Regions from separate parts of the Ruania zhangjianzhongii genome, predicted to be linked through region 2. Evidence: riboswitches for the same ligand, from Rfam matches in the RefSeq annotation. Region 2 holds a riboswitch; the other holds the start of a gene.
What was found. Region 2 has a riboswitch for cyclic di-AMP ahead of FU260_RS24000 (C40 family peptidase). Riboswitches for the same ligand answer to the same signal wherever they lie in the genome.
Positions count from the first base shown of each region.

Region 1: linked by a shared signal. The riboswitch ahead of FU260_RS24355 (C40 family peptidase) and the one ahead of FU260_RS24000 (C40 family peptidase) in region 2 are both predicted to bind cyclic di-AMP.

Region 1 is NZ_CP042828.1:1,140,726-1,148,566, reverse strand. It holds gene FU260_RS05300 (NAD(P)/FAD-dependent oxidoreductase) at 40-1,290, shown strand; gene FU260_RS05295 (RNA polymerase sigma-70 factor) at 1,368-2,264, shown strand; gene FU260_RS05290 (universal stress protein) at 2,281-3,225, opposite strand; gene FU260_RS24355 (C40 family peptidase) at 3,435-4,271, opposite strand; cyclic di-AMP (ydaO/yuaA leader) riboswitch at 4,275-4,460, opposite strand; gene FU260_RS05280 (iron-dependent transcriptional repressor DtxR) at 4,603-5,286, opposite strand; gene serC (phosphoserine transaminase) at 5,433-6,536, shown strand; gene FU260_RS05270 (ATP-binding cassette domain-containing protein) at 6,754-7,841, opposite strand, start outside.
Region 2 is NZ_CP042828.1:771,698-779,538, forward strand. It holds gene FU260_RS23995 (UBP-type zinc finger domain-containing protein) at 1-296, opposite strand, end outside; gene FU260_RS03580 (MFS transporter) at 331-1,839, opposite strand; gene tadA (tRNA adenosine(34) deaminase TadA) at 1,990-2,478, shown strand; gene FU260_RS03590 (NAD-dependent protein deacetylase) at 2,484-3,308, opposite strand; tRNA gene FU260_RS03595 (tRNA-Ser) at 3,434-3,522, shown strand; gene FU260_RS23465 (hypothetical protein) at 3,738-3,908, opposite strand; gene FU260_RS03600 (DUF8017 domain-containing protein) at 4,216-4,959, shown strand; gene FU260_RS24000 (C40 family peptidase) at 5,059-5,886, opposite strand; cyclic di-AMP (ydaO/yuaA leader) riboswitch at 5,886-6,037, opposite strand; gene FU260_RS03610 (TetR/AcrR family transcriptional regulator) at 6,517-7,242, shown strand; gene FU260_RS03615 (glutamine amidotransferase) at 7,388-7,841, opposite strand, start outside.

The DNA.
Region 1 (7,841 bases), 370 kb from region 2:
AACGACATGGGTCACCCAACAACTGCGGAGGAGCACCCGATGCGAGACCAACGCCCCGAGACCACACGGAGCCAGCCACGGAACGCCGTCGTGATCGGTGGCGGCTACGCCGGCGTGATGGCGGCCAACCGCCTGACCCAGGGCGAGAACGTCACCGTGACGCTGATCAACCCGCGGCCCACGTTCGTGGAACGGATCCGGCTGCACCAGCTGGTCGGCGGCTCGCACAGCGCCACCCACGACCTACGCGACGTGCTCGCCGAGCGAGTGCACCTGGTGGTCGACACCGCCACCAGGATCGATGCCGCCACTCGCAGCATCGAGCTGGCCGGCGGAGGCAGCCTCGCCTACGACTACCTCATCTACGCCGTCGGCAGCCACAGCGCCGCCTCGGACGTGCCCGGCGCCGAGCACACCTACCCGATCGGCACCCTGGAGGAGGCCCAGCGCCTGCAGGCCGCGCTGACCGAGCTGCCGGACCACGCCCCGGTGACCGTGGTCGGTGGTGGCCTGACCGGGATCGAGACCGCTGCCGAGCTCGCCGAGTCCGGCCGGCAGGTGCGGCTGCTCACCGGCGGCGTGCTCGCCGCGACCCTGCACGAGCGCGGCCGGCGGTCGGCGGCGCAGCGACTGGCCGCGCTCGGGGTGGAGCTGCTGGACGGTGTTCCCTCCCGGGTGCGCGCTGTGGAGCCGGACGCGGTGCTGCTGGCCGCCGGGCGCCGCCTGGACAGTGCCCTGACCATCTGGACGGCGGGCTTCAGCGTGCCTGCCCTGGCCAGGGACAGCGGGCTGTCCACCGACGCCCTCGGCCGGCTGCGCACCGATGAGAGCTGGGTCAGTCTGGACGATGAGCGGATCGTGGCCACCGGCGACGCCGCTGCCCCGTCCGACCTACCGGCGCGGATGAGCTGCCAGGCGGCGGTGCAGGTAGGCCCGCAGGCGGCCGAGACTGTACTCGCCCTGATCGCCGGCAAGCAGCCGGACCGGCTCAGCCTCGCCTTCGTCAGCCAGTGCGTCAGCCTGGGCCGACGTGACGGCCTGCTGCAGCTGACCCACCTGAACGACACGGCGCGGCGCACCTACCTGGCCGGCCGGCCGGGTGCGGCGATCAAGGAGCTGATCTGCTCCGGGATCATCTGGCAGCTCAAGCTCGAGGCCCGCTTCCCGGGCCGAGTCACGATGCGCCTCACCGACCCGGCCCGGCGCCGCCGGCTGGCCGCCGCCGGCGCATCAGTCCCACCGGTTGCCGGCGCACCAGCCGCACGGGTCACCGCCGAGGAAGCGCGCTGACGGCGGTGCGTACCGTGGAGTCAGCACGCCCGGGCCGCCGGCAGCAGCAACCGGGGCACCAGGCAGAGGAGATCATCGTGACCGAACCAGCTGTGGAGGCGGCCACCGTCACGTTCATGGCCCACCGCAACCTGCTGTTCACCGTGGCCTATGAGGTGCTCGGCTCGACGGCCGACGCCGAGGATGTGCTCCAGGAGACGTGGCTGCGCTGGGTAGGCGTGGACCTGGAGCAGGTGCAGGAACCGCGCGCCTACCTGGTCCGGATCACCACCCGGCAGGCGTTGAACCGGCTGCGGACGATGAGCCGGCGCCGGGAGACCTACGTGGGCCCGTGGCTGCCCGAGCCGTTGCTCACCACACCGGACGTGGCCGAGGACGTCGAGCGCGCCGACACCGTCTCGATGGCGCTCATGCTGGTGCTGGAGACCCTCTCCCCCACCGAGCGAGCCGTGTTCGTGCTCCGGGAGGCGTTCGGCTTCGACTACGCCGAGATCGCCGCGGCCGTGGACAAGACCCCGGCCGCGGTGCGTCAGATCGCCCACCGGGCGCGCCAGCACGTGCACGCCCGGCGCCCTCGGCAGGCGACCTCACCGACCGAGGCGCGCTCCGCCGTCGAGAGCTTCCAGCATGCGCTGCAGACCGGTGACCTGCAGCACCTGGTGGATGTGCTCGCCCCGGATGTGGTGTGCCTCGCGGACGGCGGTGGGGTGCGCACGGCCGCACGACACCCGATCGTGGGCGCGGAGCGGGTGCTGCGCTACGTCCAGGGGGTCGCGACCAAGGCCGCCGGCACGATCGAGATGACCCTCACCTCGATCAATGGGGACCCGGCGCTGATCGCGTACGTGGGCGGTGAGCTCGACGGCGTGGTGTCGATCGCCGTACGCGAGGGGAAGATCACCGGGATCTACTACGTGCGCAACCCGGAGAAGCTCGCCCGGATCGCCCGCGGGGTGCCCGTGCGCCTGGGCTGAGCACGGGGAAAGCCGGCTACTTGCGCCGCCTCCAGCCACGCTCCATCGGCGGCAGGCCCTCATCCTGGATCCGGCTGGGCACCACCATCACCGGGCATGCGGTGTGGTGCAGCACCTGCTGCGAGGTGGACCCGAGCAGCATGCCGGCGAACCCGCCACGCCCGCGGGAGCCGACCACCACGAGGTCCACCGCGGTGGAGAACTCCGAGAGCAGGGCCGCTCCGTTACCGTCCAGCGCGTGCCGGCGCACCACCAGCTCGCGGCCTTCCAACGCCCGGTCGACCGTGACGTTCAGGCCCTCCTTGACGTCGGCGAGCACGCTCTCCCGGTCCACCGCGGCCGGCAGCCAGCCGAGCACGCCGGCACCGGCGCCGATCGGCACCGCCACCACAGCGGTGAGCTCGGCCTGCCAGACCTCGGCCTGCTCGATCGCCCGGTTCAGCGCCACCTTCGCCGAATCGGACCCGTCCACACCCACCACGATCCGGTTGATCGGCAGCGGCGGAGTGGTGTCATCGTCCTCACCGTCCAGCAGGGGCACCACCACGGTCGGGCAGTGCGCGTGGGCCGGCAGGGCCGAGGAAACGGTGCCCAGGACACGCTCGGCGAAGCCGCTGCGCCCCCGGGTCCCGACCACCACCAGGCAGACCTGCTTGCTCAGGTCCACCAGCACCCCGGCCGGGTCACCGGTCTCCAGGGCGCTGGTCACCTCCACGTCACGTTGCGAGACCCGCGCGACCGCCTCGTCCAGCACTGCCTGCGCACCTTCGCGGATGGCGGTGTCGTCCAGTGCGGCGTAGCCACCGTCCAGGGAGGCAGCAGCGAACGTGGGCACGGCGTAGGCGCACACCAGGTGCAGCCGCCAGCCCACCTGCCGCGCCTGGGCGACGGCCCATTCCAGTGCGTTCAGGCTGGCCGGTGATCCATCGACCCCTACCAGAACGACCTGTTCGTGCTCCATGACCAGTACACCCCCGGTCGTTGGTGATCTCTTGGCCTCAAGTGTGCCCTGTCGGAGGCGATGCTGCGCACCAAAACGCGAATCAACTGTGCGCCGGGCAGCACTCGCGTACTACCCGGGCAGCACTCGCTGTACCGTCGGGGCCAGACAACGACAATGGCCCGCCTCTGCCGATGCAGAGACGGGCCACTGTGCTGACGCGATGAGGCTCAGCCGGTGACGCGGATGAACGTCGGGTTGGACCGCCACATCTGGCTGGCGTGCAGCGGGCTGCTGGGGTTACGGGCAGCAATGTGCTGGTCGCCACCGAGGTAGATGCCCACGTGTCCAGGCCACCAGACCAGGTCACCGGGGCGCGCCTCGGAGGCGGACACCTGCTGACCGGCACCGGCCTGGGCACCGGAGGAACGCGGCAGGCTGATGCCCACCTGGGCGTACACGTAGGCGGTGAAGCCGGAGCAGTCGAACCCGGCCGGGGTCGAACCACCGTGCACGTACGGAGTACCCACGTAGCGATGGGCGATCTCCACGATCTGCGCGCCGATTCCGCTGGCGCTGGTGGTGGAGGCGGGCTCGCTGGACTCCTCGGACTCACCCTCGTCCGAGTCGCTAGACTCGGTCGCGGCCTCGGTGCGGTCGTTGCTGCGCGAGGTCTCGGTAGTGGTCCGCTCGTAGGTCGGCTCCGGCTCCGGCTCTGGCTCTGGCTCCGGGGGCGGCGGCGGAGCCTCAGACTCCACCTCGACGTTCGTGCCCAGGTTCCAGCTCACGTCAGCGTCGACGCTGACGGTGGCGGAGGTGCCCACGGCATCCTCGTTCGCCGTGTCTGGGGCGATAGCCGACGCGAGGTTCGCGGTGCGAACGGGGGCGTCGGCGGTGGTCGGGGCGGCGAGAGCGCCGGGGGCGCTGAGCGCCAGAAGCGCTCCCGATGTGGCCAGCGCGACGGCGGTCCGCTTGCCCACGGTCCCGGTGACGGCCTGGCCGAAGGTGCTCAGCGGGGTTACCGGGCGGCATGCTGCGCGGTGCCGCCCATTTTTGATGTCGGTCAAAGTATTGCCTCTCCTGCCGCCTACGAGGTGAGCTGTCGGGTTCGGGTGGAGGTAGCACCCGGTCCGCCTGCCGCTCGGCCGGTGGACTTCACCCCAAGGTGCTTCACAGCACCGCAAGATTTGGGTCCCCCGCCCCTGTCACGGGTTCGATCTGACCTCGGGCAGTGACAGGGTTCGGCGTCTGTCCGGGGTACTCGCTGAAGGAGGGTTTCTGCGAGCGGAACAGACGCTACCTCAGCACTGGGCCGATTGTCACGTTCCGGTCACAATTCGGTCCCGGATGTGACTGGTGGCACGAATCTGCGGCGTGTCGCGATCCCGTCGGATTCGGTCAGTCGGTGGTGACGAACACGTGCCGGGCGGTGTCCTCCGGCAGGTCCAGCACGGTCTCGACGCCGGAGACCTGCACGGCGAAGGTGTCCTTGCCGCGGGTCGCCTGGATCGTGGCCCCTGGCGCCAGGCCCGCTTCCTGCAGCTGCCGCAGCAGGGCCACATCCACCTGCAGCGGCTCCCCGATCCGGGTGATCCGGTAGGTGGCCGCACCGGTCGGCAGCAGATCGGCGAGCGCCGCGCCGTAGGCGGCGTCCAGCGACTGCTCCCCGAGCTCTTCCAGCCCGGGGATCGAGTTGCCGTACGGGTCTCGCTGGGGGTGATCGAGCAGGCCGATCAAGCGCTGTTCCACCTGATCGCTCATCACGTGCTCCCAGCGGCAGGCCTCTTCGTGCACATGCGGCCAGTCCAGGCCGATCACATCGGTGAGCAGCCGCTCGGCCAGCCGGTGCTTGCGCATCACCCGGGTGGCGCGGGCCAGCCCCTCGTCGGTGAGCTCCAGGTGCCGGTCCCCGGTCACCACCATCAGACCGTCCCGCTCCAGTCGCGCCACGGTCTGGGAGACCGTCGGCCCGGAGTGTCCCAGACGCTCGGCGATCCGGGCCCGCAGCGGCACGATCCCGTCCTCGAGCAGCTCGAAGACCGTCTTCAGGTACATCTCCGTCGTATCGATGAGATCGCTCACGGGGCCCTTCCCCTTCATGCCAGCCAATGCCGACTCCACCCTAACCGGACCGCCCGGTCCGGGCCCTCGGATTTCTCGACCAGCGCAGCCCGGTCACGATCCGGACCCGGGCGAGGAACGCCGTCGGCACCTGGGATGATGCCGGTATGACGACGCTGGCCGTGCCCACCGACCTCCTGCCCGCCGATGGCCGCTTCGGTTCTGGACCGAGCCGGATCCGGCCCGGCCAGTCGGCGGCGCTGGCGGCGCTGGGCCCGGTGCTGATGGGCACCTCGCACCGGCAGCCGCCGGTGAAGGCCCTGGTGGCCCGGGTGCGGGAGGGACTGCGCGAGCTGCTGGCCGTGCCGGAGGGCTACGAGGTGGTGCTCGGCAACGGCGGCTCCACTTTCTTCTGGGACGCGGCCACCTTCGCCCTGATCCGGCAGCGTTCCCAGCACGTGAGCACGGGCGAGTTCGGCGCGAAGTTCGCCACCGCTGCCGCCCGGGCCCCGTTCCTGGACGAGCCGCAGGTGGTCCGGGCCGAACCGGGCACGCTCGCCGTACCGTCTCTGGCCGAGGGTGTGGACGCCTACGCCTGGGCGCAGAACGAGACCTCCACCGGGGTGATCGCGCCGGTGCAGCGGGTGAGCGCCGATGCGCTGATGCTGGTCGATGCCACCTCGGCCGCCGGTGGTGTGCGCGCCGACCTGGCCGAGACCGATGCGTACTACTTCGCCCCGCAGAAGGCGTTCGGCTCCGACGGCGGGCTGTGGCTGGCTGTGCTCTCCCCCGCCGCGCTGGAGCGGATCGCCGAGCTCGGCAGCCGCTGGGTGCCCGAGTCCCTCTCCCTGGCCGCGGCGGTGGCGAACTCCCGGAAGGACCAGACGCTGAACACTCCGGCGATCGCCACCCTGGTGCTGATGGCCGAACAGATCGACTGGCTGCTCGCCGGGGGCGGGCTGGACTTTGCCGCCGGGCGCAGTGCCGCCTCGGCGCAAATCCTCTACTCCTGGGCCGAGCGCGCCGAGTACGCCACCCCGTTCGTGCAGCAGGCGCAGGCCCGCTCCCCCGTGGTCGGCACGATCGACTTCGAGGCGGAGGTGGACGCCGCCCGGGTGTGCGCGATCCTGCGGGAGAACGGGGTGGTGGACATCGAGCCGTACCGCAAGCTCGGCCGGAACCAGATCCGGGTGGGGATGTACCCGTCGGTGGACCCGGCCGACGTGCAGGCGCTCACCGCGTGCGTGGACTGGGTGGTCGAGCGGCTCTGAGCTAGACCCCGCTCAACCCCCGGCACCCGCACCCGCACCCGCACCCGAGTTTCCACCGTCCCCGCGCCGATCGGAGGTAGGTACGGCGATCGGAGGTAAGTACAAACGTACCTCCGATCGCCGTACCTACCTCCGTTGGTGGTGGTGGTGGTGGCGGTGGCGACGGTGGTGGCGACGGTGGTGGTGGTGGTGGTGGCGGTGTAGTGGGGTGGCGGCGTCAGCCGAACACCCCAAGCGCACCCAGCCCGCGGAGCGTGCCGGCCTGCCAGGAGGCATAGAGCACGACGGCGGTGCTCACCAGAGCTGTCCCGGCCAGCAGGGCATCGGCGCGCCCGAGCGGGCTGGGTGCGGCGATCGTGCGGCGGCCGGCGCCCAGGCCACGGGTCTCCAGGGCGATCGACATCCGTTCGGCGCGGCGCAGCGAGGTGACCAGCAGAGTGAACGCCGCCCGGGTCAGTGCCCGCGGCGACCGGGATATCCCGCGGCGGCGCGGGTCGCGGACCGCCTGGGCCGCCCGGATCGTGGCCCAGGTCTCCGGTAGCTGTTCGAGCAGCCGGTAGCCAGCCAGCACCGCGTAGGCGAAGCGTCCGTCCAGACGCAGGTGCTGGTGCAGGCTGGTCATCAGCCGGGCGCCGTCGGTGGTGAACACGAAGGTCACCGAGGCGACGCCGATGAACAGGGTCCGGATCGCCAGCCCGGCACCGATGCTCAGGCCCTCGGCGCTGATCGCCGCCGGCCCCACGTGCGCCACCGCCTGCCCGGGCCGGGTGAACGCGTTCACCATCAGCAGGCTGAACGCGAAGGCGACGAACAGCAGGTGGGCGCGCAACAGGGTGCCCGCCGGAATCCGCCCGGCGGCCAGGGCGACCGGCCAGGTGAGCAGGTAAAGCACAGCGGGGGTCACCGGATCGGTCACCGCGGTCAGCACCAGGCAGATCACCAGCAGCACAGCGAGCTTGACCACGGGATCGCGGCGGTGCAGCACCGAGTCCCCCGGCAACGGTCGTCCGAAAGCGGGCCGGGCACTGCCCCGCACCCTGGCACTGCCCCTTGCCCTCGCGGCCGGCTGCGGTCGCGCCTCGACGCCGCCACTCATGCCGCCACCCCCACCGGCGCTGCCTCGCGCTCCAGCAGGGCGAGCGCATCCCGGGCCGCACCGAGCGGGCCAGGCCAGGCGGCCAGCAGCGGCGGCAGGTGCAGTCCGGCGCGGGCGAGCACGGGGGGTGAGCACCTCGTCCACAGTGCCGACGGCGACCGGGCGGCCACCGGCGAGCAGCAGCACCTGGTCGGCGAGCGCGGCCACCA
Region 2 (7,841 bases):
GGCGCGTACGACGGTGCCGGTGCTGCTCCGGCCACCCGGAAGACCAGGGAGTCCGGGTAGCACCACCACCAGTTCTCACCCGGCTCGAAGGAACGGACCAGCGGATGATCTTGATTGCTGTGCCAGTGCCCGGTGGCGTGCTGGCCCGGGGAACTGTCGCAACACCCGACGTGCCCGCAACTCATACAGATGCGCAGGTGTACCCACGAACCGCCGCTGCGCAGGCAGTCCTCGCACCCGTTCGCTGAGGGCGTCACCTCGCGGGCGAGCCCGACGTGTTCGCAAGGAGTGTTCACGTGCCGTGCTCCTTCACCCGGGTGCGTGTGCCACCTACGGTAGCTCGGTCTTGCGGGCTTCGCTCACGCCGAGCGGTGTCGCGTCCACTGCGCAGTGACGGCGCGGACACGTCGGCCCGGGGCTCGGCAGTTCGGCCGGGCCCCGGATCATCAGCCCTGCGCCGACTCCGGCCACCACGAGCACGCCCGCGCAGATCGCCATCGCTGTCGTGAACGCCGGGCCCAGGGCCTCGGCGTCACTGAAGCCTTCGCCGCCGAGGCCGGTGAGTGCGGGCATGGCTGCGACGAGCACCAGGCCGCCGGTCCGCGCTACCGCGTTGTTGACACCGCTGGCCAGGCCGGCACGGGCCTCGTCCACTGCGCCGAGGACCGTGGCGGTCAACGGGGTGACGGTCAGGGTCAGGCCAGCGCCGAGAAGGGTCACCGGGAGAAGAACGTCAGTCACGATGGCGGGGTGGGGCCCCACCCGGCTGAGCAGGGCCACACCGGCGGCGGCCACGAGCGGCCCGAGGGTCATCGGGATCCGGGGGCCCCACCGGTTGCTGGCCAGGCCGGCCGCGGGAGAGAAGAACAGCATGAGGACCGTCACCGGCAGCAGCGCCAGACCCGCTGCCAACGGCGTCCATCCGGACACCACCTGCAGAGCAAGCACCAGCCAGAAGAACACTGTGCCCAGCGCGGCATACACCAGGAAGGTGGCAGCGTTCGTGGCTCCGAATCGAGGAGCGCGGAAGATGTCGAGCGGCAGCAGCGGATCGGCGGCCGTCCGCTCTCGATACAAGAACCCGGCGAGGGCCAGCACCCCCAGTCCTCCTCCGGCGGCGACCGTCAGCCAGTGGCCATCCTGCTCCGAGGAGACCGTCAGGGCGTAGGTCAGCAGCCCGAGCGTGAGCGCGGCCAGACTTGCGCCACCGAGGTCGAGCCTGCCGCGGGCTGCCACGTGGCGGGACTCGGGCACGTGTCGGTGGGCGATGACCAGAACCACCAGGACGACGGGCACGTTGATGAGGAAGATCCATCGCCAGGACGCCAGCTCGATGAGCCAGCCGCCGAGCAGGGGCCCGACCGCCCCGGTGATGCCCGCCAGTCCCGACCACGCTCCGATCGCCCGGGCGCGGTCCTCGGCACGGAACGCGGCTTGCAAGATGGCGAGCGCCACCGGGGTGAGTAGCGCCGCCCCGATGCCTTGGAGGGCGCGGAAGGTGACCAGCATCCCGATATTCGTCGCGAGCGCGCAGGCGAGCGAGGTCAGTCCGAACCAGGCCACGCCGACCATGAAGACCCGGCGTCGCCCGTAACGATCTCCGAGCGATCCGCCGATCAGGACGAAGGCAGCCAGCGTCAGGTTGTAGGCGTTCACGGTCCAGGTCAGTCCGGCGACTCCAGCGGACAGCTGCTGGTCGATCGCCGGCAGCGCGATATTGACTACGGTCGCATCGAGGAACGCGACCGAGGATCCGAGCACTGTTGAGGCGAGCACCCAGCGTCCGGCCGGCTCGCCGTACTTCAGCGGCCGCGACTGCGGGACGCTCTCACCGGCCATCGGTCAGCCCTGGCCCGCACCGGCTGTGCACGGCACCGACCGGGTCGGAGTCCTCGTTCGCGGCGGCGCTCATGCTGACAACGTAGAAGAGGAGCTGTGCCACGGCCAGTGCTCGTGGCGGCACAAGGGGCGGCCGGGCAGACTAGAGGGATGAGCACGGACGAGGACGCGATGGGTCTGGCGCTCGCGCAGGCGCGTGCGGCGGGGGAGCGCGGTGACGTGCCGGTGGGTGCGGTCCTGCTCGGCTCGAGCGGTGAAGTGCTGGCCGCGGCCGGGAACCGCCGCCAGGTCGACGGCGATCCCACGGCTCATGCGGAGATCCTCGCGTTGCGAGCAGCGGGGGTGGCGCAGGGTGACTGGCGGATGGCCGGGTGCACGCTGGTGGTCACCCTGGAGCCGTGCACGATGTGCGCCGGCGCGATCGTGCTGGCCCGGACCGACCGGCTGGTGCTCGGTGCCTGGGACGAGAAGGCCGGTGCATGCGGATCTACCCGGGATGTGGTGCGTGACTCCCGGCTGAACCACCAGGTCCAGGTGACCGGTGGGGTCCGCGCGGACGAGTCGACCCGGCTGCTCACCGATTTCTTCGCGGCGCGGCGCGGCGGCGCACGGGAGGAGCCGCCCCGGCCGGTGGGCTGACGCTGTCAGCGCAGGTCGGGCAGGGCCTCCGCAAGAGCGCGGAGGGTGGGAGAGGTGCCGGCGTCCAGCCGGACGTCGGCGAGCTCGTCACCGCGCGTGGGGCCGTGGTTGACGATGGCCACCGGCCGCCGGTCCCGGTGGGCGCGGCGGACGAACCGCAGCCCGGACATGACCGTCAGGCTCGATCCGGCCACCAGCAGCGCCTCGCTCTGGTCCACCAGCTCGAATGCGGCGGCGACGCGTTCTTTGGGCACGTTCTCCCCGAAGTAGACAATGTTCGGCTTGAGGATTCCGCCGCACCGCGGGCACGGCTGCACCCGGAAGCCCTCGGTCGAGGCGATCACCGCGTCCGCGTCCGGGGCGATCTCCACATCGGCGACCGCTTCGGTGAAATCGGGGTTGAGGGCGGTCAGCATCCGGTCCAGCTCGGTGCGGGAGAGGACCAGGCCGCAGCTCAGGCAGATCACCTCGTTGTAGTGGCCGTGCAGGTCGATCACGCGGGTGGAGCCGGCGGCCTGGTGCAGCAGGTCCACGTTCTGGGTGATCACCCCAGTGACCAGGCCGCGGTCCTCCAGCTGGGCGAGCGCTTCATGACCGGCGTTCGCCCGGGTGGCACGCATGTGCTGCCAGCCGACGTGGTTGCGGGCCCAGTAGTGGCGCCGGAACGCTTCGTCGGAGACGAACTGGTCGTAGGTCATCGGGGTGCGCTGCGGTGAGTGCGGGCCGCGATAGTCCGGGATGCCGGAGTCGGTGGAGATACCGGCACCGGTGAGTACGGCGAAGCGCAGGCCCCGCAGCAGGTCTACCAGCGCGGACAGGTCTGTGCTCACCGCCGTCACTTTTCTCCGTTCCTCGAGGATTGGTATCGAGCCTACGGCCGACGCCGGAACTCACCCTAGGCGGCCGGGTCGCGGTTTTGGTCAGCGGCGCCGCTCCGAGTACTCTGGTCCGGCTAGGTAGCGTGTCCGAGCGGCCGAAGGTGCAGCACTCGAAATGCTGTGTGGTTCATAGCCACCGTGGGTTCAAATCCCACCGCTACCGCCATTGTGATGTCTCGCGACATCGTGAACGGCTGAACCCCCGGTTGTGGGGGTTCAGCCGTTTTTTGGTTGGTAGGTGTGGGTGGGGTTGAGGGTGTGTTCGGTGAGGATCTGCCCGGTGGTGGCGTCGATGACGGTGGCGTGGTCGGTGTGGATCAGGGCGATGATTTCGGTGCGGGCGTGGGCGCGGGGCGATGCCGAGGTGGAGCATGTCGTCCTTCAGTGGCGCAAACTGATCTTTCGGGGGTGGTAGGCGTCTTCGCCTTCGGCCAGCCCGCGGTGGTGGAGCTTGTGTACGAGGGTCTTGGAGACCCCGTAGCGGTCGGCGACTTGCCCGTAGGAGAGGTTCTGGATGGTCACGGCTTTGGTCAGGACTTCGTACTTGGCCACCGTTCACGATGTCGTGAGACATCCCAACGCCGCTCACCGCACCGTTCACGATGACCCGAGACATGCGTTCACGATGTCCTGAAACCAGACACCACCGCTACCGCCATGTGATGAGGCTCCGCCCAGGCTTTTCGGGCGGGGCCTCGTCACGTTTCTGGCTGGGGCGGCAGGGGCGAGGGCTGTGCCGCGCGCTTGGCATGCTTCCCACCGCCGGTGCCGCGCGCTAATCCTCTGTCCGGATCGCACGCCCGCGGCTACGCTGACACCGCAAAGGGGGGCGGACTGATGAGCGGGGTAAGTGGAAACGATGCGGTTTCGTACACGAAGTGGCGCGGCAGTGGCGGCTGCGGTTGTGGCGGTAGCAATGCTGGGGGCATGTGCCGACGAGGCGATCGACGATCCGGAGCCGGCGCCGTCGGGATCGATTGCCGAACCCTCTGAGAGCGCGGGGGCCGATGAGCCGGCAGTGGGTAGGGAGAGCCCGTCGGAGGCGCCGGTCGACGACGCCGAGTCACCAGCCGACGCCGAGACGCCAGCTGAGGGCGGCACTGCGCCCGATACGCCGGATGGCTGGCAGACGGTCGAGTACAACGGAAGCTCGTTCTCCGTCCCGGAGTCCTGGGACGTGCCGTCTGAAGAGAGCGATGGGCAAGAAGTCCCTCGCCCCACCTACGGCAAGGGCTTCTGCCAGGATGCGCCGGACGAAGTGCTCGGATTCGCGACCCTGACCTGGGCTGAAGGCGTCACTGACCCTGCGGAGGCGGTCACGACCGAGGTCGAGCGGGCCGCCGAGATGTTGTTCTCCGACCGCGCGTCGGAGTTGCAGCTCGGCGACGTTCGCCAGTCCGAGAGCTGGGCGTCCGTCCCCGCTACCCTGCAGCTCGCGCCGTCCGACGATCCGTGCGAGGGCAGCGAAGCACTGGTGATAGCCATGGGGTTCGCGTATGAGGACGGCTCGGGCACCGGCCTGCTCATCGTGGTCGGGGAGCTCGGGCTGCCCGATTCGCCCACTCCGGAAGACCTGGTCGAGATCGCCAACAGCTTCGGGTGAGTGCGTCGGAGCAGCGAATCAGGCTCCGCCGTCAGCACATCGGCCCGCCCCCAGCAGGTGGAGACGGGCCGATGTGGACGTTCGGCGATGCTCAGCCGATCAGGCCACCCGGATGAAGGTGGGGTTGTCGATCCAGATCGGGCCCTCCTCCAATGGTGTGCCAGGGTTGCGGGCCGCGATGTGCTGGCCGTCGCCGGTGTAGATGCCCACGTGCCCGGGCGCCCAGACCAGATCGCCGGGCTGGGCCTCAGCTGCCGACACGACCTGTCCCGCGTTGCGCTGGGCGTCGGTGGTCCGGGGCAGATCGATCCCGACCTGCGCGAAGACGTACTGGGTGAAGCCGGAGCAGTCGAAGCCGGACGGGCTCGAGCCACCCCAGACGTACGGCGTGCCGATGTACTGGCGGGCGACATCGAGGATGTCGTTGCTGGCACTGGAGCCGGAGGAGCTGGATGCCTCCTCCTCCACCTCGCCGCCGGAGCTGCCTGCGCCGTCGACGGAGGAGGACTCGGTGGACGAGCCGGAGCCGCCGGGGATGGTCAGCTCGTCGCCGACGAAGATCAGCGCATTGGCGCCGAGGCCGTTGGCGTCGATGATGGACGAGACGCTGGAGCCGTTGGCCGCGGCAATCTCGCCGACCGTGTCACCGGCGCTGACGGTGACCGTGGTCCCGCTCTCAGCACCGCCGCTTCCCGTGCCGCCGCCCTCAGCGGAGACGCTTGCGGAGCCGCCGCCCTGGCTGTCGCTGGGACCACCGGCGGGCTCGGATGCGGATGCACCGGGCGCGACGAGGCCGAAGGCAAGTCCGGCGGTGGCAACGCCGAGCGTGCCGCGGCGGGCGACGGAGGAAAGTCGTGTCGACGAGAGGAACGTCGTGGGTCGCACGTCGGCACGGTGCCGAGCGCGCGCAGTGTTGCTCATGGTCATGCTGCTACTCCTGTTGCCTGCGGGGTTAGCTGTCGGATTCGGGTCGGATAAACCCGGTTCGGTCGGAACCGAACTTCACCCCAAGGGACCGGCGCACCGGACCCGGTATGTGGTTCCCCCACCCCTGCCTGGTTGTGGGCCGCGGAAAGAGGCAGGGTTCGGCAGCAATCCGCGCTCTCCCCACTGAGTGGCAGTGGGGAGCACGGCGACGATAACCACGCGACCGCCCGTATGTCACGTTTCGATAACGGCTGCTCGGTGAGGCGGTCGCGGCGGAGGCTGGCGTGCACGGTGGCGCGGACCGGTCGCAGCCCCGGCGGTAGGCGGGCGGTTCTGGGCCCACTATCGGCACCAGGTAGCGAAAACCGGGGTGAACGTCCCCGGTCCCTGCGCCCTGCGTCCCCGGCGGGGTGGTCGCCCGATGAAGGGACACTGTGCCGCATCGATCGGCCGAAATGGTGAAAAATGTCACGGACCGGTCTCAAACTGGTTGCGGCACGGTAACGGTGAGATATCGGCACGATAACGGCGAATCGTCGCGACGGGCCCGGTGAATCAGCATGGGGAGATCTCCCCATCTGGGCATTCTCGGCGGGTGCTTCCCAGTTTTCGGCAGTACTCTCTCGATCCATGGGCAGGCATGACACCGACCGCGGACGCTCGTACAGCGCCGCCGTCCAGAGCCAGATGTTGACCGCTACGGCGCCGGGTGGGCCCGTCACCGCACCCGGTGCTGCCGACAATGCGCGGGACCGGATCCGGGAAGCCGCGATCGAGTCCTTCGCCTACGAGGGATTCGACGTCGGGATGCGGGCGATCGCTGCCCGTGCCGGCGTGACGGCAGGATTGATCACCCACTACTACCGGTCGAAGGCCAGGCTGCGTCAGGAGTGCGACGAGTACATGTTGCAGTACTCCTCCTCTCGCCTGCCCAGCAGCCTTGAGCTCGGCAGCGTGGAGCAGACCCTCACCGGCGACTTGGACTTCCTCACCCAGGCCGTGCACTACACGATCCGCAGCCTGCGCGAGGGCGGGCTGTTCTGCGACACGTTCCTGACGTTCGTGCTGGAGAACACCCGCGAGCGCATCGGGGCAGGAATCGCCAGTGGCGCCCTGCAGCCGAGCGACGACGAGGACGCCCGTGCTCGGGTGGTGGTGCGGCACTGCCTCGGTGCCGCGCTGCTCGACTTCGCCCTCGATGCGCCGCGCACCACGGACGCCACGGTGGAGTTCCTCCGGGAGTTCTGGACGCACCTGATGGAGCCGATGCTGCACCTGACGAACGGGCGGTCCTTCCGCACCGTGCCCGGATCGGGCGGCTACCTCGAACGCGCCGGTTTCGCCTCGGCGGACTGACTACTCCTGCGGCACTCGACGGCGCAGCCTCACCCGGGCTGCGCCGTCGTTGCGTGCAGGAACACCCCCATCAGGGCGACGGCGGTGCTCGCCCGGCGAGGAACGCCGTCGCCGTGGCGGGCGGGCTGCTCCGGCCAGGGGCGCGTCAGTGGCGTGCGTAACGACGCACGAACGCCTTCAGCACGCCCGCCGCGTGGGAGACGTCCGCGCGGCGGGCGGCGGAGGCGACCGCGTCAGCCTGGGCCGGTGGGAAATAGCCGTGCCGGTCGTACACCGCGATCCGGGTGATCAGTCCGTCCGCGTCCAGCTCGGGGTGGAACTGGGTGGCGTACACGTTCTGCCCGACCCGGAACATCTGCACCGGGCACCGGGGCGAGGTGGCCAGCAGCACGGCATCCTCGGGGAGCACCCGGCAGGCCTCCTTGTGCCCGACGAACGCATGGAAGGTCTCCGGGACCTCGGCCAGCAGCGGATCGGCCAGACCGGCCGGGGTCTGCTCGATGAGCACCGCCCCGACCGGTTCGCCATAGACGGTGTCGATCACCCCGCCCCGATGGTTGCTCAGCGCCGCAATGCCGTAACAGGCGCCGAGGAACGGG